DNA from 3 places in the Bacillus sp. KH172YL63 genome. Region 1 is predicted to be linked to each of the others. Evidence: a T-box and tRNA genes for the amino acid it is inferred to sense, from the RefSeq annotation. Region 1 holds a T-box; the other regions hold tRNA genes.

The links. The T-box of region 1 lies ahead of proS (proline--tRNA ligase). A T-box ahead of a tRNA ligase gene usually reads a tRNA of that ligase, here a tRNA-Pro.
Region 2: it encodes a tRNA-Pro, which carries the amino acid that the T-box ahead of proS (proline--tRNA ligase) is inferred to sense. The anticodon was not compared.
Region 3: it encodes a tRNA-Pro, which carries the amino acid that the T-box ahead of proS (proline--tRNA ligase) is inferred to sense. The anticodon was not compared.

Annotation. Positions count from the first base shown of each region.
Region 1 is NZ_AP022842.1:655,562-662,749, reverse strand. Features, by position in the region: gene moaA (GTP 3',8-cyclase MoaA) at 1-499, shown strand, start outside; partial or broken gene KH172YL63_RS21540 (hypothetical protein) at 724-909, shown strand; gene KH172YL63_RS03265 (GNAT family N-acetyltransferase) at 976-1,536, opposite strand; gene KH172YL63_RS03260 (hypothetical protein) at 1,684-1,857, opposite strand; gene KH172YL63_RS03255 (hypothetical protein) at 1,952-2,545, opposite strand; gene proS (proline--tRNA ligase) at 2,545-3,975, opposite strand; T-box leader at 4,275-4,479, opposite strand; gene KH172YL63_RS03245 (hypothetical protein) at 4,527-5,051, opposite strand; gene KH172YL63_RS03240 (hypothetical protein) at 5,041-6,066, opposite strand; gene KH172YL63_RS03235 (MFS transporter) at 6,089-7,188, opposite strand, start outside.
Region 2 is NZ_AP022842.1:255,748-262,935, reverse strand. Features, by position in the region: rRNA gene KH172YL63_RS01470 (23S ribosomal RNA) at 1-482, opposite strand, end outside; rRNA gene KH172YL63_RS01465 (16S ribosomal RNA) at 676-2,226, opposite strand; tRNA gene KH172YL63_RS01460 (tRNA-Gly) at 2,320-2,393, opposite strand; tRNA gene KH172YL63_RS01455 (tRNA-Pro) at 2,408-2,484, opposite strand; tRNA gene KH172YL63_RS01450 (tRNA-Arg) at 2,538-2,614, opposite strand; tRNA gene KH172YL63_RS01445 (tRNA-Leu) at 2,635-2,720, opposite strand; tRNA gene KH172YL63_RS01440 (tRNA-Leu) at 2,795-2,876, opposite strand; tRNA gene KH172YL63_RS01435 (tRNA-Lys) at 2,940-3,015, opposite strand; tRNA gene KH172YL63_RS01430 (tRNA-Gln) at 3,021-3,095, opposite strand; tRNA gene KH172YL63_RS01425 (tRNA-Asp) at 3,174-3,250, opposite strand; tRNA gene KH172YL63_RS01420 (tRNA-Glu) at 3,339-3,410, opposite strand; tRNA gene KH172YL63_RS01415 (tRNA-Ser) at 3,428-3,518, opposite strand; tRNA gene KH172YL63_RS01410 (tRNA-Asn) at 3,526-3,600, opposite strand; gene KH172YL63_RS01405 (SprT family protein) at 3,727-4,200, opposite strand; gene cmpA (cortex morphogenetic protein CmpA) at 4,347-4,460, shown strand; gene KH172YL63_RS01395 (Tex family protein) at 4,608-6,776, opposite strand; gene KH172YL63_RS01390 (PP2C family serine/threonine-protein phosphatase) at 6,886-7,188, opposite strand, start outside.
Region 3 is NZ_AP022842.1:3,459,484-3,466,671, forward strand. Features, by position in the region: gene KH172YL63_RS17665 (GlgC family sugar phosphate nucleotidyltransferase) at 1-524, opposite strand, end outside; gene KH172YL63_RS17670 (glucose-1-phosphate adenylyltransferase) at 564-1,721, opposite strand; partial or broken gene glgB (1,4-alpha-glucan branching enzyme) at 1,711-3,597, opposite strand; tRNA gene KH172YL63_RS17680 (tRNA-Glu) at 4,304-4,375, opposite strand; tRNA gene KH172YL63_RS17685 (tRNA-Ser) at 4,380-4,470, opposite strand; tRNA gene KH172YL63_RS17690 (tRNA-Asn) at 4,476-4,550, opposite strand; tRNA gene KH172YL63_RS17695 (tRNA-Ile) at 4,560-4,636, opposite strand; tRNA gene KH172YL63_RS17700 (tRNA-Gly) at 4,647-4,720, opposite strand; tRNA gene KH172YL63_RS17705 (tRNA-His) at 4,736-4,811, opposite strand; tRNA gene KH172YL63_RS17710 (tRNA-Phe) at 4,834-4,909, opposite strand; tRNA gene KH172YL63_RS17715 (tRNA-Asp) at 4,941-5,017, opposite strand; tRNA gene KH172YL63_RS17720 (tRNA-Met) at 5,104-5,177, opposite strand; tRNA gene KH172YL63_RS17725 (tRNA-Ser) at 5,201-5,293, opposite strand; tRNA gene KH172YL63_RS17730 (tRNA-Ile) at 5,312-5,388, opposite strand; tRNA gene KH172YL63_RS17735 (tRNA-Met) at 5,393-5,469, opposite strand; tRNA gene KH172YL63_RS17740 (tRNA-Ala) at 5,523-5,598, opposite strand; tRNA gene KH172YL63_RS17745 (tRNA-Pro) at 5,607-5,683, opposite strand; tRNA gene KH172YL63_RS17750 (tRNA-Arg) at 5,689-5,765, opposite strand; tRNA gene KH172YL63_RS17755 (tRNA-Leu) at 5,840-5,928, opposite strand; tRNA gene KH172YL63_RS17760 (tRNA-Gly) at 5,934-6,008, opposite strand; tRNA gene KH172YL63_RS17765 (tRNA-Leu) at 6,017-6,101, opposite strand; tRNA gene KH172YL63_RS17770 (tRNA-Lys) at 6,135-6,210, opposite strand; tRNA gene KH172YL63_RS17775 (tRNA-Thr) at 6,224-6,299, opposite strand; tRNA gene KH172YL63_RS17780 (tRNA-Val) at 6,308-6,383, opposite strand; rRNA gene rrf (5S ribosomal RNA) at 6,394-6,510, opposite strand; rRNA gene KH172YL63_RS17790 (23S ribosomal RNA) at 6,677-7,188, opposite strand, start outside.

The DNA.
Region 1 (7,188 bases):
GGGGATGAACGAGCAGGAAGTCGTTCCAATGGCTGAATTCTTCCGTGAAAAAGGCCATATTCTAAGGTTCATAGAATATATGGATGTCGGAAACTCCAACCAGTGGAAGCTGGACGAAGTCTATTCTAAGCAGCAGATCCTGGACGACATCCACAAAGTGATGCCCATCGAACCGATCGATCCGAACTACAAAGGAGAAGTCGCCAAAAGGTATCGTTATGTGGGAAGCAAGGAAGAAATCGGCGTGATCTCATCTGTATCTGACGCCTTTTGCTCAAGCTGCAACCGTGCCCGTTTATCGGCAGACGGAAAATTGTTCACCTGCTTATTCGCATCGAACGGACATGATCTCAAGACCATTCTTCGTTCAGACGAAGCCGGCACAATCACCGACGAAATCAAGAATATATGGTTCGGCCGCCAGGACCGCTATTCAGAAGACCGTGAGAACAAGTCCCTTGAAAGAAAGAAAGTTGAAATGCATCATATCGGCGGATGATGTTATATTGATATAACAAAATTGAGGTATTAATTTTTGAGACACGCATTACACCGCTGTTGATTTCCGCTCCACTCAAGAGTGAACGAGCAGTTGTATGTAGCTGAACATAAGCGTTTCATTCACAAAAAATCCGGACGATTGATTTGATTATAATCTAAATCGTCCGGATTTTTCTTTTATAACAATACTGCTTCATACATGTATTCTGCAGGTTCCAGCTGTTGATTGGAGTGCAAGACGAAGACTCCTGCGGGAAAAGCGGAAAAGGTGAGACCCCGCAGGAGCGCTAGCGACGAGGAGGCTCGCCTTCCGCCCGAGGAAAGCGAAGTCTTGCACGGAAATCAACAGCGGTGTATCTGGTGATGCAAGAAACTCACAGTGATTGTTCGCCTTTATCCTACAGGTGATGATGTTCAACCTACCATCAAATTAAAAGTATTGATTGATTTCCCCACAGAGAACTCCTTCATACCTCAATCATTCTCCCCTGCATTCGCATAGTACACAAGATTGTCCGTCCATTTGCCGAACTCATAGATGAAGCCTTTTCTTGTGCATTCATACTGCATGCCGATGCTTTCTGCGAGCTTGATGGAGGGTGTGTTGTCAAGATTGATATGGGCTTCGATCCGGTGATAGCCCAGTTTGGTGAATGCGAGCTGAAGCGCTGCACGCATCGCTTCCTTCCCGTATCCCCTGTTCCAATAAGTATTATGGACGGTGTACCCGGCCCGGCCCCAATGAAAGTTGTACCTCATGAGCGTGGAGAAATCGATCGTCCCGACGGTCGGTCCTTCCTTCAGAAAGATTCCAAGAATATAGACTTCATCCTTTTCCATCATTTCCTCCTGCTTCTCCAGCATGTCACGGAACCAGAACTCCGTGCACTCTCTCATATCCTGAAAGCCGACATCGTATTTATGCTGTGACGGAAGCCTGTTCATATGCTCCCTTATCCAGTTGCCGTAATCACTGTTGGTGAAAGGCCTGATCACCAGCCGTGGTGTTTCAATCGTTAAGTCTCTATGCTTCACACTCACACGTCCTCTTTTATGGTCTTATTTTAATAGTATCAATGGAAGTGGGAGAATGATAGATTTTATTCTTCTCGCTCCAACACCGCAGATTTACCACATTTTAACAGACGGAAGGCGCTCCTCTGCCGAGAAACGCCTGCATCATTACTTATCCTTATTCCATTCTTCCTCTAACTCCCGCTCAATCTGCTCATCAGACAGATATTCTTCATCGAGCTGCTGTACATGCTCGGTGATGCGGTTAAGCTTGAAATGAACGACCCAAAGGCTGATTCCCACGAAGACCATGAATAAAATGACGATGAGTCCAAATTCCATATAATCACGCCTCCTTTACCTATGTTTATTAAGTAAACAGAGGAAAAAGAAGGCTTATTCACGAAAAAATCAGGAAAGGTTAGAAAGTCCCCCTTCACCCAGAAGAGACGACATACCAATGATCTTCAAGCTTTTCGATTTCAATGAAGTCCCCACCGAAATCACCTGTCCGGGGCTTTTCATCCGAGGATGAATAGACGAAACCGGTGAAGCCCTCAAGGATCCCCCGAAAGGTAAAGAACAGAATCATCGTTTCCCCATTCTTTTCCTCTACGACAATCTCCCCTCCCCCTTTTGAAAGTCCATCATACTCCTCTGGAAGATGGATGAGGGTATCGTTATGAGCGACATTCGGCACGAGGTCTCCGCTCTCCACTTTTTTCACAACCGTTTCACGGTCCCCTTTATTTAACTTGAAGTCCATGTCCAGTACCACTTTTGTGAACGGAAAAAAGACGAGCAAAAGAACCGTGATGGTCTGGATCAGAGCGGGTTTCACGTTCCGTTCCTTAAACAGGAGGATGAGGGAGAACACCGCCACTGTCAGAAAATATCCCCAGGATGCCACCCAGGCGAAAGGCATGAGAAAAGGAGTCAGGATTTCGACGAGATTCCATTGGAGAAAGGCGAGTCCAATCATGAGGACACTGGCTGTAATCGACAGGATCAGTATGCTTTTCCCCAACATCAGTATGCCTTTGCCCAATACACCAGATGTTTTGCTCCCTTGCCGCAACACACGCATGTATCAGCGATCATTTCCTGCTCGAAAGGCATGCATCTGGAAGTCGCACCGGTTTCTTCTTTGATCTTGTCTTCACATACCCGGTCGCCACACCACATCGCTTTAATGAAGCCGCCTTTTTCAGAGACCGTCTCCTTGAATCCGTCAAATGAAGTCACAACCTTCGTTTTTTCTTCACGATGCGTTCTGGCTTTTTCAAGCAGACCTGCCTGGATGTCCTGCAGCAATTCACTGACTTTCCTCTCAATCTCCTCTATTAAGACCGTGATCTTTTCACCGGTATCCCGTCTTGCAAGCACCACCTGTCCATTCTCGATGTCCCGTGGACCAACTTCCAAACGGAGAGGGATCCCCTTCATTTCATACTCATTGAACTTCCATCCCGGCTTCTTGTCACTCGCATCGATTCCCACACGGACACGTCCTGATAATTGATCCTTCAATTGATAGGCAAAATAAAGTACCCCTTCCTTGTGTTGGGCAATTGGCACGATCATCAACTGGGTCGGTGCGATCCTTGGTGGAACGACAAGGCCCCGGTCATCTCCATGCACCATGATCATCGCCCCGATGATGCGGGTCGTTAGCCCCCAAGACGTCTGCTGCACGTGCTGAAGCTTCCCTTCCCGATCGGTGAATTGAATGCCGAACGCTTTGGCGAATCCATCCCCCAAATGGTGGGAAGTTCCCGACTGAAGGGCTTTCCCGTCATGCATCAGACTCTCGATTGTATACGTATATTTCGCACCGGCAAACTTCTCTTTTTCCGTTTTCTGCCCCTTAATGACAGGGATTGCGAGCAGCTCTTCACAAAGCTCTGCGTACACCTCCAGCATCTTTACCGTTTCATCATGGGCATCTTGATCGGTCTCATGACACGTATGCCCCTCCTGCCATAAAAATTCCAGCGTACGGAGGAATGGACGGGTCGTCTTTTCCCAGCGCACCACATTCGCCCATTGATTGTACAATTTAGGCAGATCACGATAGGAGTGGATAATGTTTTTATAATGCTCGCCAAACAGGACCTCAGACGTCGGCCGCACACACAGTCTCTCCGCCAATTCCTCTTCCCCGCCATGGGTCACCCACGCCACTTCCGGCGCAAATCCTTCAATATGATCCTTCTCCCGCTGCAGCAGACTTTCAGGGATAAAAAGCGGCATATACACATTTTCATGACCGGTTTCCTTGATTTTGGCATCAAGAGCCTCCTTGATATTTTCCCAAATCGCATATCCGTAAGGCATGATGATCATCGACCCCCGTACGCTTGAATAATCGACAAGCTCAGCCTTCGTCACCACATCCGTATACCACTGGGCAAAGTCTTCCTCCATGCCCGTCACATCTTTCACAAATTCTTTCGCCATTTTGTGCACCTCGTTTGATTTATTTGATTTATTTGTTGATTTCAGCATTGTCGTCGCTTGGTTGGGAATGATTTTGGGTATGGGATTGGGGCTGCGGATGGGTTTATCGGCGATATTTTTCATTTAACGGCGAAATCTCACTTTTATCGGCGAAATTCTGAATATAACGGCGATATCCCATTTTTATCGGCGAAATTCCGAATATAACGGCGATATCCATTTTCAACACCATCTCCCCTTCTCCAGAAGAGCCCACTAAAATGACCGCAACCCATACAACAAAAAAAGCCCTGCTTCTCATCAGGGACCATTTCTGGCGGTACCACCCTGATTCAAAGCAAAGCTTTACACTCATTCCATGATAACGGTCTCGAACCGCTGATATCTTCAATCGATACAGAACTTAGAGGCAGGTTCAAAGGTTCATCCATAGGGGCTTTTCACCAAGCCGCCCCCTCTCTGAAAAGACAAGGTCCCTTTACTGATCCTCGGCAATGTTTCATATATTTGAGATGATTATATAGAGATTTAAAAGGGGTGTCAATTGCATTTTATTCACCCGGTTTCACCGCTGTCACTTCGAGCTGGGTAAATGCTGAATCATGGATGGCATAAAAATGTCGGGCATCACCCAAAATATCGAGTTCCCTTTGAGGTCCGTCCCCGGTAAGCAACATTTTTTCAATGGAAGGATCCACGGCTTCTCCACATAAGATCGGAATTTTTAATCCGCTCTCGGTTTCAAGGTCGAAGCCTGCTGTCGTGTATGAGGTTTCGCCGTCGCTTTCAAAATCCAGGTAGGCGTTCGACCGGTACCAGCTGTATCCTTCTTCGCCCCGTGAGATGCTTGCGACTCCCAAAGCGCCTCCATAGTCATAGAAGACGATTGTTTCTCCTTCATACTCTTCGGTGGAAAGCAGGGTCGATTTGAGGTCACCTTCGACCTTGCTCGTTCCATATTCAATGGCTTCTTCCTTCGTTTCAAACCATTCCCGGTCGTCCTCATTGCTGCAGGAGAATAAAGCAAGGATACACATGAAGGCTAGGACAATGCCGCATCCCTGTTTACATCGCATAAATCTTCTCCATCTCCCTGCTGAAGAAATCATTTCCGTTCCGCTCATCGAAATCACCTGCAATCTCTTCGGCGATTTCGGTCATCATATCGACGGCAAATCCCGGACGGTGTCCCGCTTCTATCAGCTTGCGGTGAAGGATGACCCCGCTCATGTAAAAATAGAACATGCCGTATGGGTCCTTGGCGCTGTCGGCGTACTCAATATGGCGCTCTAACACCTTGATCCCTTTCACAGGGTCCGTCATGGCAAGGAAACGGATATGTTCCGATGCCTCGACCAGGAAATGAGGTTTATCATAGATGAAAAAATAGCCCTCGGACTGATAGCGTGCCGCTTCCTCAATGCGTCCGCCTTCCAAATAAGGGAGAAGCAGCTTGCTGTATGTGAGGTGGGGGATTTCACCGCAGCTCACTTCTTTGGATAATAACAGCTTCTCGATCGGTTCAGCCTTGTCAATCTCCCCGATCAGATGGAAATATTCCAGCTGCGTCTGATATTCACATGCTTCGCAGTCTGCAAGTGCGTCCCTTTCTGCTTCAATCCATCGGCTGTAATATTTCTTTGCACCTTTCATGTCCCCTGTTTTCAACGCCATCTTATGCTGGTGCTGATAATAAGGACGGAGGCTGTACCCGTATTTTTCATAAGCTTCTTTAAAATCATCGAAAAAGGACTGGATCAGCTCCGTGCTGATTCCCGGCATTTTCACAAGATGCTCGGCCATCCATTTGTAAATCCAGAAAAAGTATTCAACCCAATCCTGCAGATTCTCTTCATTATCCAAAAAGAATCCGCTGCACCATTCAAAATGATCGAAGAGCTCTTCATATTCCCCAAGATAGTTAACGGTTCTCATGATGCCGAAACGGCAGCAGAATTCTTTATATAGATCCCCTTCCTGTTGGGCAATGTTCAACAGCTTCTCCAAGCCGTCCCATTTCTCAAAGCTTGGTTCTTCCTGGTTCATCCACTCTTCCCATTTATCCCAGTACTGATCCACCGTCATCTTCATCTGCTGACCCCCTTGTTTCTTTTTACTTATTATAACATTCAGAATACTTCTTTAACTGTTTTTTCCAATATTTATTCATCATGGTAACGAATAAAATCACGGTGATCCCGAGCATGACGAGAGAACTTGATGCCACGATGAAGCGGATCGACACCAATTCGGCACCAACGCCGATGAGGATCGTCGACAGGATGACGAGGGCACCTTCGAGTAATCCATAGATGCTTGCCACCCTTCCCATGATTTCAACCGGGATATGCTCTTGATAGAAAGTTTCAAAACCAGTCGTCGCAAAGGCGAGGGCAAAGGATAAAAGGGCAAAGCCGATTGCCGCACCGAGAAAATCTGCCGTGAAGGCGTAAAAGGTATATCCGAGGGAAACGATCAGCGATCCAACTCCCATCAGGTGCCTGTAATGAAGCTTGTGTGCAAGTGCAGTATTCAAAAGCGATCCGGCGACAAATCCTCCTCCCGCAATGCTTACCAGGTATCCGTATGTGCTATTCGACAGCCCCAGTACTTCTTTAGAAAATGCTGCCTCCAATGAATCGATTGCCGCCGTCATCACGATCATAGAGGTGAACAATACGTACAGAAGCATCACGTACATGTTACGTCCGCTAAAACGCCTGACAATCAGCCAATCCCCTTTGATGACCTCCCAGTTGCTTTCAGCTGTTCCCAGAGGAGTTTCTGCCTTTATGCTCGGTAAAAGCAGGGTAATCACACCTGACAAAAGGAGGGCGCATCCATTCATGTAGATGGCAAATGAAGGCGTACCCATCATGAACATCAAGCCGGCAACACCCGGTCCGATGAGAAACGCGCCTGAGCCGATCAATCCACGGAGCGCATTGAACCGCTGTCTGTTTCCCTTCGGTATGAAAGCCGTGATATAACTCATCGATGCCGGATAAAACACCGCACTTCCCATATTGATGAAAAGCACGACAACAAACATCCACCAGGTCGACGAAAGAAACGGCAGCATGGCAATCAGCACGGCCCTCGAAAAGTCGAGGCCAGCCATCAGGTTCCGCTTATCGACCCGGTCGATCAAGCTCCCTGACCAGCCATTCGTCAACAATGACGCCACGGGCTTAAGCACATAAAGCATCACCA
Region 2 (7,188 bases), 400 kb from region 1:
TAGTATTTAGCCTTGGGAGATGGTCCTCCCAGATTCCGACGGAATTTCACGTGTTCCGCCGTACTCAGGATCCACTCAAGAGAGAATGAAGTTTCAACTACAGGGTTGTTACCTTCTTTGACGAGCCTTTCCAGACTTCTTCGTCTACTTCATTCCTTTGTAACTCCGTATAGAGTGTCCTACAACCCCAAGAGGCAAGCCTCTTGGTTTGGGCTACATCCCGTTTCGCTCGCCGCTACTCAGGGAATCGCAATTGCTTTCTCTTCCTCCAGGTACTTAGATGTTTCAGTTCCCTGGGTCTGCCTTCCATACTCTATGTATTCAAATATGGATATTGTTCCATTACGAACAATGGGTTCCCCCATTCGGAAATCTCTGGATCAAAGCTCACTTACAGCTCCCCAAAGCATATCGGTGTTAGTCCCGTCCTTCGTCGGCTCCTAGTGCCAAGGCATCCACCGTGCGCCCTTCATAACTTAACCGAATTGGTTGTTACATAAGGTTTAAAACCTAAAATGGCGATACTCGGTAATTTTCTTGACTATCAATTTATCTTTATCTAGTTTTCAAAGAACAAATTTCTGTCTCAGAAGAGACAAAAAGTTTTGATGATAATTAAACCATCAAAACTGAACAAAACTTCGACTGTCAAACGTTTTAGTAAATCTTCCTTAGAAAGGAGGTGATCCAGCCGCACCTTCCGATACGGCTACCTTGTTACGACTTCACCCCAATCATCTGTCCCACCTTAGGCGGCTGGCTCCAAAGGTTACCTCACCGACTTCGGGTGTTACAAACTCTCGTGGTGTGACGGGCGGTGTGTACAAGGCCCGGAACGTATTCACCGCGGCATGCTGATCCGCGATTACTAGCGATTCCAGCTTCATGCAGGCGAGTTGCAGCCTGCAATCCGAACTGAGAACGGTTTTATGGGATTGGCTAAACCTCGCGGTCTTGCAGCCCTTTGTACCGTCCATTGTAGCACGTGTGTAGCCCAGGTCATAAGGGGGCATGATGATTTGACGTCATCCCCACCTTCCTCCGGTTTGTCACCGGCAGTCATCCTAGAGTGCCCAACTGAATGCTGGCAACTAAGATCAAGGGTTGCGCTCGTTGCGGGACTTAACCCAACATCTCACGACACGAGCTGACGACAACCATGCACCACCTGTCACTCTGTCCCCCGAAGGGGAAAGCCCTATCTCTAGGGTTGTCAGAGGATGTCAAGACCTGGTAAGGTTCTTCGCGTTGCTTCGAATTAAACCACATGCTCCACCGCTTGTGCGGGCCCCCGTCAATTCCTTTGAGTTTCAGTCTTGCGACCGTACTCCCCAGGCGGAGTGCTTAATGCGTTAGCTGCAGCACTAAGGGGCGGAAACCCCTAACACTTAGCACTCATCGTTTACGGCGTGGACTACCAGGGTATCTAATCCTGTTTGCTCCCCACGCTTTCGCGCCTCAGTGTCAGTTACAGACCAGAAAGTCGCCTTCGCCACTGGTGTTCCTCCAAATATCTACGCATTTCACCGCTACACTTGGAATTCCACTTTCCTCTTCTGCACTCAAGTTCCCCAGTTTCCAATGACCCTCCACGGTTGAGCCGTGGGCTTTCACATCAGACTTAAGGAACCACCTGCGCGCGCTTTACGCCCAATAATTCCGGACAACGCTTGCCACCTACGTATTACCGCGGCTGCTGGCACGTAGTTAGCCGTGGCTTTCTGGTTAGGTACCGTCAAGGTGCCGCCCTATTTGAACGGCACTTGTTCTTCCCTAACAACAGAGCTTTACGATCCGAAAACCTTCATCACTCACGCGGCGTTGCTCCGTCAGACTTTCGTCCATTGCGGAAGATTCCCTACTGCTGCCTCCCGTAGGAGTCTGGGCCGTGTCTCAGTCCCAGTGTGGCCGATCACCCTCTCAGGTCGGCTACGCATCGTCGCCTTGGTGAGCCGTTACCTCACCAACTAGCTAATGCGCCGCGGGTCCATCTGTAAGTGGTAGCTAAAAGCCACCTTTCAACATCCCCCTCATGCGAGGGAATGAATTATCCGGTATTAGCCCCGGTTTCCCGGAGTTATCCCGATCTTACAGGCAGGTTACCCACGTGTTACTCACCCGTCCGCCGCTGATATCAGGGAGCAAGCTCCCATCAATCCGCTCGACTTGCATGTATTAGGCACGCCGCCAGCGTTCGTCCTGAGCCAGGATCAAACTCTCCGATAAAAGTTTGAATAGCTCTTTAAAATAAATCTAGAATTAACGTTGACGTATTGTCTTGTTTTGTTCAGTTTTCAAGGTTCAATTAAAGGTAATGTTTGGAGCGGGTGAAGGGAATCGAACCCTCATCATCAGCTTGGAAGGCTGAGGTTTTACCACTAAACTACACCCGCATATAAGATTGTGATGGTCGGGAAGACAGGATTCGAACCTGCGACCCCTTGGTCCCAAACCAAGTGCTCTACCAAGCTGAGCTACTTCCCGTCAGAAAAGCATATGTATGATCTTGCGTGTAACACTCGCTAGTAGAAACAAGATGGCGCGCCCGAGAGGAGTCGAACCCCTAACCTTTTGATCCGTAGTCAAACGCTCTATCCAATTGAGCTACGGGCGCAATATTCCTTTGAAACTTTTTGGTGCGGCCGAGAGGACTTGAACCTCCACGGGGTCGCCCCCACTAGGCCCTCAACCTAGCGCGTCTGCCATTCCGCCACGACCGCGTTTTAAAGCGACAAACAATATTATATCGAGGATAACGTTTTATGTCAATAACTTTTTAAATCTTTTTTAAAAGTGCGGGTGAAGGGACTTGAACCCCCACGCCTTGCGGCGCCAGATCCTAAGTCTGGTGCGTCTGCCAATTCCGCCACACCCGCATGATCTGTGTTTCCTCCGTCAAAGCGGAGATGATATGAATTGATTTTGTTGAACAAAATCAATGGTGAGCCATGAAGGACTCGAACCTTCGACCCTCTGATTAAAAGTCAGATGCTCTACCAACTGAGCTAATGGCTCGTAAATGGCTGGGCTAGCTGGATTCGAACCAACGCATGTCGCAGTCAAAGTGCGATGCCTTACCGCTTGGCTATAGCCCAATGAGTTGTCAAAAAGTGACGAGGTTTATATAATAGCATGTCCGACTCTTATAAGTCAATCACTTTTTTAAAAAAATCTGGCGGTCCGGACGGGACTCGAACCCGCGACCTCCTGCGTGACAGGCAGGCATTCTAACCAACTGAACTACCGGACCAGAAATGATCTTTGATGTAAACACGTACTCCGGTCATGCCTCTGTCTTAACAACAATGTTGATCAGGAGGACAATAAAGAAGTAAGTATGACCCGTACGGGATTCGAACCCGTGTTACCGCCGTGAAAGGGCGGTGTCTTAACCGCTTGACCAACGGGCCACGTTCTAAAAATTTTATGGCGGAGAAGGAGGGATTTGAACCCTCGCGCCGGTTGCCCGACCTACACCCTTAGCAGGGGCGCCTCTTCAGCCACTTGAGTACTTCCCCATAAAAATGGCTCCGCAGGCAAGATTCGAACTTGCGACCGATCGGTTAACAGCCGATAGCTCTACCACTGAGCTACTGCGGAACGTGAAGTATTCCATCGCTTAACTCGTCTTATCGACTCTTATGATTATAATGACTCATCGCTTTCTTGTCAACCACTTTCAGTCACTTTTTCAGACTGAAGGCTGCTGTTGCAGGTCAGGATCCTTCATGCTCTAAATTCGATCAGTTCTTCCTTCTTAAACAAGAGCTTGCCCCTGCAGCGTCCGCACACATATTTGCCAGTATTGATCTTTCTTCTTCTTTCATACTGCAGATGACACTTTGAACATATATAGGTAAGGATCCGCTTTCTCTTTGTGCTTTCAGGCAGTGAAGCGCAGTATCTCGGACCTCCCACCTTTTTCAGCAGGTCTTTGAAATCCTGGTCCCCGTGCTTGTACCCTTTCCCTTGAAGATGAAGATGATAATGAACGAGCTCATGCTTGATGATCCCAATCAGCTCATCCAATCCATGCTCGACCAGGTACTTCCGGTTGATATCGATATTGTGGCTTCCGAGCATATACCTTCCTCCGGTCGTTCTTAACCGGGGATTGAAATATGCTTTATGCTGGAACGGCAGTTGGAAGAATCGGTCAGATATTTCTTCCACTAAAACCTGCAATTCTTCATTGGTCATAATCATCCTTCTTTCTTCGTTAGAACATGACAACCTATTATAGCATAAACTAAGTATCACCCTTACTGTTTAGACACGATACACTACGCCGCGGAGTGCCGCTTCACTCAATTTGACTGGTTTCCGGGTGACAAGGAGGTTTACTCATGCCTAAATGGCTCGTGAATCAATTGCGGAAGGCTTATCTTGAGAAAGACCGTTATCAGATCAAACTGCTCAACCAATGCTGGTATTTTTACAGAAAGAAGAATTGTTCGTAATGGCCGGCACATCCGGTCTTCCTACAAAATGCGCTTGATCCCAATAGATTTCCTTATTGGTTGCGCACAGCTTTACACGGCCAAATCCGCAGCCCTCATTAAAAAGAGCCGACCAAGGCAACCTGCGCCAAGTCAGCTCTTTATTATTTATTGAACCATCGTCAATCCGACTCTTCCTTTTTGGGCATCTACACTGTCCACCCATACGGTAACAACGTCACCAACCGATACCACATCCAACGGGTGCTTGACGTAACCGTTTTTCAGTTTCGATATATGAACAAGTCCGTCTTGCTTCACCCCGATATCGATGAATGCACCAAAGTCCACTACGTTGCGAACGGTTCCCTGCAGCTCCATTCCTTCGGTTAGATCCTCAAGTTTCAGTACATCTTTCTTGAGCAACGGTTTTGGGAACTCATCCCGGGGATCCCGGCCAGGACGGATCAATGCATCGATGATGTCCTTCAACGTCAATTGACCAATCTCCAATTCCCCTGAAACATCTTCCACATTCAATTGACTCAGGGCATGCTTCAATTCTTCAGACCCTATATCCTTCTCACTCATCCCCACTTTTGAAAGGAGACGCTTTACATCCTGATAGTTATCCGGGTGGATGGCTGTACGGTCGAGCACTTCTTTTCCTTCCATGATCCTTAAGAAGCCAATGCACTGCTCGTACGTTTTGGCCCCAAGTCTCGGTATTTTCTTCAGCTGTGCCCTTGATTGGAACTTTCCTTCTTCTTCTCTCTTCTTCACAATATTGTTCGCGACTGTCTTCGATAATCCCGCTACATACTGCAACAAGGAAGACGATGCCGTATTCACGTTGACCCCCACCTGGTTCACTGCCGTTTCCACCACGAACGTCAGTGAATCATTCAGCTTCTTCTGTGATACGTCATGCTGATATTGTCCGACACCAACCGATTTCGGGTCTATTTTCACCAGTTCAGCCAGTGGGTCCTGTAAACGCCTCGCAATCGAGACGGCACTTCTTTCCTCTACCTGAAGGTCAGGAAACTCTTCCCTCGCTACCTCCGACGCTGAATAGACACTTGCCCCCGCTTCGTTGACAATAATATAGAAGATGTCATCATTCATATCCTTCAAGACATCGACAACAAACTGCTCGGTTTCCCTTGAGGCTGTCCCATTACCGATCGCTACGACTTCTATATTGTATTTCGTCATGATCCCTTTGATGATGTCCTCTGCCTTCGCCCGCTGGGATTTAGGCGGGTGAGGATAGATGACATTGATATCAAGCGTTTTACCGGTTTCATCGATCACAGCCAATTTACAGCCAGTCCTGAATGCCGGATCTACACCAAGCACCATTTTCCCTTTCATCGGCGGCTGCAGCAACAGCTTCCTTAAATTTTCAGAGAAGATATGGATGGCTTGATCTTCCGCTTTTTCCGTTAACTCATTTCGGATTTCCCTTTCAACAGACGGCTGGATCAGTCTTTTATAACTGTCTTCGATGGCTTCTTTGACGACCGGGGCGGTGATGGAATGGGCATGCTTGATCACCTGCTTTTGTAAGTAAAGCAGAATCCCCTCCATATCCGGCTGGATGCTCACCTTCAGGATGCCTTCCTTCTCCCCTCTGTTCATGGCCAATATACGATGAGGCACGACTTTATTGATCGGCTCCTGATAGTCATAGTACATTTCGAAGACGTTCTTCTCATCTTCCTCTTCCTTTTTCACTTTCGAAACCATTAAGCCTTTTCTGAATGTGTAACTTCTTATGTATTCACGGTACAGGGCTTCATCGGAAATATACTCTGCGATGATGTCTTTCGCACCAGTCAGCGCTTCTTCAGCCGTTGTGACTTCGTTTTCTTCAGAAATATATGAAGAAGCTTCTTCAATCAGGCTGCCCTTTGACGGGAAAGTCATGATCCACTGGGCAAGCGGCTCGAGTCCTTTTTCCTTGGCAACAGTCGCCTTGGTGGGCCTTTTCTGCTTATACGGTCGATATAGATCTTCTACCTTTTGTAGCTTGTCCGCTTTCATGATTGAGGCACGGAGTTCTTCCGTTAGTTTCCCTTGTTCCTCAATTAAACGGATGACTTCTTCTTTCCGCTGTTCAAGGTTCTGTAAGTAATTCCATTGATCCATGATGTTTCGAATTTGCACTTCATCCAATGCACCGGTCTGTTCTTTCCGGTAACGGGCGATGAAAGGAACCGTATTCCCTTCATCAAGTAACGAGATGACATTTTTGACATTTTTGATAGACAGGTTTAATTCTTTTGCCACTTTGTTCAAAAGTGGTTCCTGATTCGTTAATGTTGCCGTCATTCTTATGACCTCCATTAATAGGCTTCTTGTATATTTTATCATAATTAAGGGTGCCCTCCGTGAATAGGCAGATACGTTGTTTCAAATAAAAAAACTTACCCTAAGACAATTAGAGTAAGTTTCCTATGATATATGTTGTATCGTCAGCCGTTCCATCCACCAGGGATTGAATATCTCCCAGCGCCCCGTGAAGCGTTGGGTACTTTTGAAGGATATTCTTGACTCCTGAAATATTGAGTCCATCCGAGTGAATGAGGAACCTTGAGTTGGCATCATAGCTGAACCGTTGTGTTTTGTAGCGCTGGGGCCTTCCAGAGAGATATCCGGTAACCGGTAGAGGGTAAGTCATTTTACCTTCTGGCGCATACATATAGAAACGAATGTTTCCGACACAGCTGTATACAAATTCTTT
Region 3 (7,188 bases), 1.4 Mb from region 1:
CTGCGCTCCTTGATCAAATCAATCAGCGTGGAGGTCTTGACCAAATACATTTCCATCGATTTACCTTTATGTCGCATTTCAGTGATATCACATCCGATTCGCACATGTCGCTCAAGCACCGGCTGAAAATCGATATTCGCCAATGTATAACAGTTGCTGATCAATGCGTACTCCTGGGTGCTCCGGTTGAAGTAGTCGAGATGATGGGCGAAATGATTGAATGACCCCACACCCTCTTCATTTGCTTCAAGTCCAGGTGCCGGGAAGAAAAACAGCCCATCACGCTTCCGGTTCAGATCCCAGTTCTTCCCCGAGCCGAGATGGTCCATAAGGGAACGATACTGAAACTTCGGAAAAATGGCCACCGAACCGATATCAGAATTCACCATATTCGACAGAACAAAGTCGATCAAACGGTATCTCCCTGCAATCGGCAAAGCCGCTAATGAACGATGTAATAATAGATCTTCCAACGACTCGTAATAACTCGTAGCATCAATAACACCAAGCATTGTATTTTTCAAGATATTTCCTCCTCTTATGTTGTGATAATGATATTCGCCTCAGACTTTTTCTTGTTCCAACAATGTTTCTATGAATGATTCAGTCACAAGAATGATTTCATCAGATCCCTCTTCCGGCATGATGCACAGCCCGCTTGGAACTTTCACATTGGATGGTACTATGGCTTGCTCGATATATGCGTTTTCTCCGATGACAGCGTCAGGCATGATCACGGAACGAACGACATGTGCTCCCTTTTTCACCGTCGTCCCCTGGAACAGGACAGATTTACGGATGGTCCCTTCGATCGTACATCCTTCATTGACAAGCGATCCCTCGACCAATGCATCTTCTGCGATATATTGAGGAGGCTCATTCGGATTCACTGAATACACCCTCCAGTCATGATCGAACAGATTCAGCTCGTTTTCCTCATCAATCAAATCCATATTCGCGTCCCATAAGCTCTTCACTGTGCCGACATCCTTCCAGTAACCCTGGAACGGGTAAGCCATCAGCTTCTTCTTCTCATCAAGCAAGAGCGGGATGACATCCTTTCCAAAGTCATGGCTTGAGTCAGGGTTCCGTTCATCCATCTCCAAGTAATCTTTAAGCACCGAATAGTTAAAGATGTAAATGCCCATTGACGCCAGATTACTTTTTGGAAAAGCAGGTTTTTCTTCGAATTCCGTGACCCTCATATCATCATTCGTGTTCATCAGGCCGAAACGGCTCGCTTCATCCCAGCCCACTTCAATGACAGAAATCGAGACGTCTGCTTTTTTCTCGATATGATAATCAAGCATTTTGCTGTAGTCCATCTTGTAAATATGGTCACCGGACAGAATCAATACGTACTCAGGATCATACTGCTCAAGGTAATTCATATTTTGATAGATGGCACTTGCCGTCCCCGTATACCAGCGCATTTCGGATGATTCAGCATAAGGCGGCAGCACCGTCACCCCGCCGTGTTTCCGGTCAAGATCCCACGCGCTTCCGATCCCGATATAAGAATTTAATACGAGTGGCTGGTACTGGGTGAGGACACCAACTGTATCAATCCCTGAATTTGTACAATTGCTCAGGGTGAAATCAATAATCCTGTACTTTCCTCCGAATGGTACAGCCGGCTTCGCCAGGCTTTTGGTCAAAGAACTCAATCGACTCCCTTTTCCACCTGCTAATAACATGGCCACGCATCTACCTTTTGCCATCTTTCCTTCTCCCCTTCCAATCGTTTGGTTTTAAATAAACGGCTGCATATGGTGGAATCGTCATTTCCACATAGCCTTCCCTTCCGTGGTATCCCTCTTTATGCACAGTGAGCGGCAGCGGATTCACCTGATGGGAACCGCCAAATCGCTCATCATCACTGTTCCAGATTTCCTCGTACTCCGCTGCGTTGTTCACCCCTACTTTATACTGGTGATACACGTTCGGACTGAAATTGCAGATGATCACCAGATGATCCCCTTCTTCGCCCCCATAACGGATGAAAGAAAAAATCTGCTGTGCTGCATTATTGACATCCACCCACTCAAATCCCTCAGAGCGATGGTCCATTTGGAATAACGGTGCAGCACCATTATATAAATGCAGAAGTTCTTTGAAATATGAATTGAATTTATGATGAAATTCGTAATCCATCAAATGCCAATCCAGTTCTTCCAGGTCCTTCCACTCAGAGAAAGGTGCCAACTCGCTCCCCATGAACAAAAGCTTCTTCCCTGGATGGGCGAACATATAACTCAGCAGCAGACGATATTGTGCGAATTTCTGCCAATAATCACCCGGCATCTTATTTAACAACGACTTCTTCCCATGTACCACTTCATCATGGGAGAAAGGAAGGACATAATTCTCTGAATAGGCATACAACAGCGAAAAGGTAATCAGCGAATGTACATGCCTTCTTTCAGAGGGTTCGGTTTCCATATATTTAAGGACGTCATTCATCCATCCCATGTTCCACTTATAATTAAATCCCAGGCCTCCATAATGGACAGGTGATGTCACCTGCGGCCAGTCTGTTGAATCCTCTGCCATCATCAGGATGGAAGGATCATACTCAAACACTGCCGTATTCAATTTCTTCAAGAATTGGATGGCACCGTCATTCGGAGCCGTCTGTCCCTGATTCGCCCAGTAAATGATATTGGCAACAGCATCGATCCGGAACCCATCAATATGATACATTTCCATCCAAAAGCGGGCATTGGATATGAGGAAACTCCTGACTTCCCCTTTTCCAAGGTCAAAATTCGCCGTCCCCCACGTATAATTCTCACGATCCCGTTCTTCTCCGTACTCATAAGCAAATGAACCGTCAAATTCATACAGGCCGTGTGCATCCTTACAAAAGTGCCCCGGGACCCAGTCAAGGATCACCCCGATGGAATGTAGGTGACACTCATTCACAAAGGCCATCAGCTCATGTGGAGAACCGTACCTGCTTGTAGGAGAGTAATAACCGGTCCCCTGATACCCCCAGGACCTGTCAAAAGGATGCTCTGTGACCGGGAGAAGCTCTATATGGGTAAAGCCATGCGCCTTTACATGAGGAATCAATTGCTGAGCCAATTCCTTGTAGGAAAGAAACTTGCCTGCTTTCTTCTTCCATGTGCCTAAATGCACTTCATAGATCGACATCGGCCTATCGTAGACCGCTTGCGAGGCCCTTTCTTCAAGCCACTTCTCATCTTCCCAGGCGAATCCCTGGAGGTCGTACACGACACTTGCGGTTCGCGGGCGCTTCTCAGAGGCAAACCCATATGGATCCGCCTTTAATTTCTTGGTGCCATAAGGAGTCGTGATTTCATATTTATACGTTTCTCCCGTCAAATCCCCCTGTATACGGGCCGTCCATATCCCTTGGTCATTGCGGCGTCTAAGTTCATACCCGACACCATTCCAATCGTTAAACGAACCCACTACTGTAACCTGTCTAGCTTTCGGTGCCCAAACGCAAAATTCTGTATGAGTGCCTGTAGCATCCCTCACTACATGTGCCCCCATAAACTGATAGGCCTGCTGCATACTTCCCTCATGAAATAAATAAACATCATAATCTGTTATGGTCATTGCGTTCATCAACTCACCTACACTTTTTCAATCTACATACTACTTTCTTTTAACATCAGTAAAATCCTTTAACTAATCGTCGCTCAATTACGACAATTTACTACACTCCTTACGTTAACTTCGGCATAATTGGATATTAATGACAAATGATAAGGTTTACATTTTGATTTAGCAGTAAAAACAGAGGAAATCGATAGCGAAGTTTGTCGAAAGTTTTTTCACTTAAAATGAAATTAATAAGAGAGGATATAGAGAAATACTTGAAGTTTGAATCAAATGGGTTCAATAGGATAGGTAGTGGAGTTGTCGAACGGTGGAAGGTGAATGGGTAAATCAAGTTTTTGTACAAGGACTAAATAACAGATGATGTAAACCAAATAGTAGACAATTTCTTAAATTTCAGGAGAGTGTGATAGAGAAGGAGGGATCACAGCATACGTCTTTACAAGGAGAAGCTGTTCGGAGTTGAAGCGCTGCATGTGCCGGAGAGAAGATGAGAGATTTTGGACGGCTTCAGAAAGCATTGATTTTTCAAATATGCGGGAGGGCTATTTTCCCGGGGATGTAGATGGCTGGCCGGTTTGCTCGCTTGAGCCCTGCCGACAGAGGAGGAATGTATGACTTGAAATTTTTATCAACGCAAGGCTGGATGAAAGCAGCTGAAGGTTTATAAACAAAATAAAAAAGACTATCATGATGATAGTCTTTTTTAATATGACCCATACGGGATTCGAACCCGTGTTACCGCCGTGAAAGGGCGGTGTCTTAACCGCTTGACCAATGGGCCAAGATGGCGGAGAAGGAGGGATTTGAACCCTCGCGCCAGTTGCCCGACCTACACCCTTAGCAGGGGCGCCTCTTCAGCCACTTGAGTACTTCCCCGTAATTGGCTCCGCAGGCAAGATTCGAACTTGCGACCGATCGGTTAACAGCCGATAGCTCTACCACTGAGCTACTGCGGAATAATATGATGGTGGGCCTAAGTGGACTCGAACCACCGACCTCACGCTTATCAGGCGTGCGCTCTAACCAGCTGAGCTATAGGCCCATAAAATAATTGGAGCGGGTGAAGGGAATCGAACCCTCATCATCAGCTTGGAAGGCTGAGGTTTTACCACTAAACTACACCCGCAAAAGAATGAAAATATGGGGCGACTGATGGGAATCGAACCCACGAATGCCTGAACCACAATCAGGTGCGTTAACCACTTCGCCACAATCGCCATAATATTCACAAACAAAAAATGGTGGCTCAGGACGGAATCGAACCGCCGACACATGGATTTTCAGTCCATTGCTCTACCAACTGAGCTACTGAGCCATATTATTCTAAATATTTTAAAAAAAACAAATGGCGGTCCGGACGGGACTCGAACCCGCGACCTCCTGCGTGACAGGCAGGCATTCTAACCAACTGAACTACCGGACCAGAGTTTTTTTGCGTCAGCAAAAATAACTTTCATTACTTTACGTCAGCAAAATATGGTTCATTACCTTGCGTTAGCAAAAATGGTATTGCGGGGACAGGATTTGAACCTGCGACCTTCGGGTTATGAGCCCGACGAGCTACCGAACTGCTCCACCCCGCGACGTTAAGAATATAATTTAAAAATGGAGGAGGAAGGGGGATTCGAACCCCCGCGGGCTGTTACACCCCTGTCGGTTTTCAAGACCGATCCCTTCAGCCGGACTTGGGTATTCCTCCGTATTGAAAAATGGTACTTGGTGGACCTTGTAGGACTCGAACCTACGACCGGACGGTTATGAGCCGTCTGCTCTAACCAACTGAGCTAAAGGTCCCTATTGGTAGCGGCGGAGGGGATCGAACCCCCGACCTCACGGGTATGAACCGTACGCTCTAGCCAGCTGAGCTACACCGCCAAGAAACAAGCTATGTTGAAGTATGAAAGTTTCGTTACTGTCGTAAAAAAACTTGGTGGAGCCTAGCGGGATCGAACCGCTGACCTCCTGCGTGCAAAGCAGGCGCTCTCCCAGCTGAGCTAAGGCCCCATATGAAGTGGTCGGGAAGACAGGATTCGAACCTGCGACCCCTTGGTCCCAAACCAAGTGCTCTACCAAGCTGAGCTACTTCCCGAAATATGGCGCGCCCGAGAGGAGTCGAACCCCTAACCTTTTGATCCGTAGTCAAACGCTCTATCCAATTGAGCTACGGGCGCAAGATGTAAATATTGTTGTTTTTTTACTTTTTAAAGCACCTTATGGAAAGATAATTTGCTTGCGCAAAAATCTATGGTGCCGAGGACCGGAATCGAACCGGTACGGTAGTCACCTACCGCAGGATTTTAAGTCCTGTGCGTCTGCCAGTTCCGCCACCCCGGCTAGTATGGAGCGGAAGACGGGATTCGAACCCGCGACCCCCACCTTGGCAAGGTGGTGTTCTACCACTGAACTACTTCCGCAAAACAAATGGTGCGGGTGAAGGGACTTGAACCCCCACGCCTCGCGGCGCCAGATCCTAAGTCTGGTGCGTCTGCCAATTCCGCCACACCCGCAAATTGTAAGTCATTGAACTTACATGATAAAAATGGTGAGCCATGAAGGATTCGAACCTTCGACCCTCTGATTAAAAGTCAGATGCTCTACCAACTGAGCTAATGGCTCTCAAAAAACCAAATGGTGCCGGCAAGAGGACTTGAACCCCCAACCTACTGATTACAAGTCAGTTGCTCTACCAGTTGAGCTACACCGGCAAGTGTAATGGTGGAGGATGACGGGATCGAACCGCCGACCCTCTGCTTGTAAGGCAGATGCTCTCCCAGCTGAGCTAATCCTCCATTATATATAGCCTGGCGACGTCCTACTCTCACAGGGGGAGATCCCCCAACTACCATCGGCGCTGAAGAGCTTAACTTCCGTGTTCGGCATGGGAACGGGTGTGACCTCTTCGCCATAATCACCAGACTATTGTTTATCCTTTAAAAGGACAAGTTCTATTATATCGTGTTGATATAATTTTTCAAGGCTTTTTTTATACTTTCGCATAAAATTTATTCCCTGAAAACTAGATAAAGAATTGATGTCAAGAAAGCCGAATATCAGCCTGTTGTTCATATAAATATGACTCTTTGTGGTTAAGTCCTCGATCGATTAGTATCAGTCAACTCCACATGTCGCCATGCTTCCATCTCTGACCTATCTACCTAGTCATCTTCTAGGGATCTTACTCACTTACGTGATGGGAAATCTCATCTCGAGGGGGCTTCATGCTTAGATGCTTTCAGCACTTATCCCTTCCGCACATAGCTACCCAGCGATGCCTTTGGCAAGACAACTGGTACACCAGCGGTGCGTCCATCCCGGTCCTCTCGTACTAAGGACAGCTCCTCTCAAATTTCCTGCGCCCACGACGGATAGGGGACCGAACTGTCTCACGACGTTCTGAACCCAGCTCGCGTACCGCTTTAATGGGCGAACAGCCCAACCCTTGGGACCGACTACAGCCCCAGGATGCGATGAGCCGACATCGAGGTGCCAAACCTCCCCGTCGATGTGGACTCTTGGGGGAGATAAGCCTGTTATCCCCGGGGTAGCTTTTATCCGTTGAGCGATGGCCCTTCCATGCGGAACCACCGGATCACT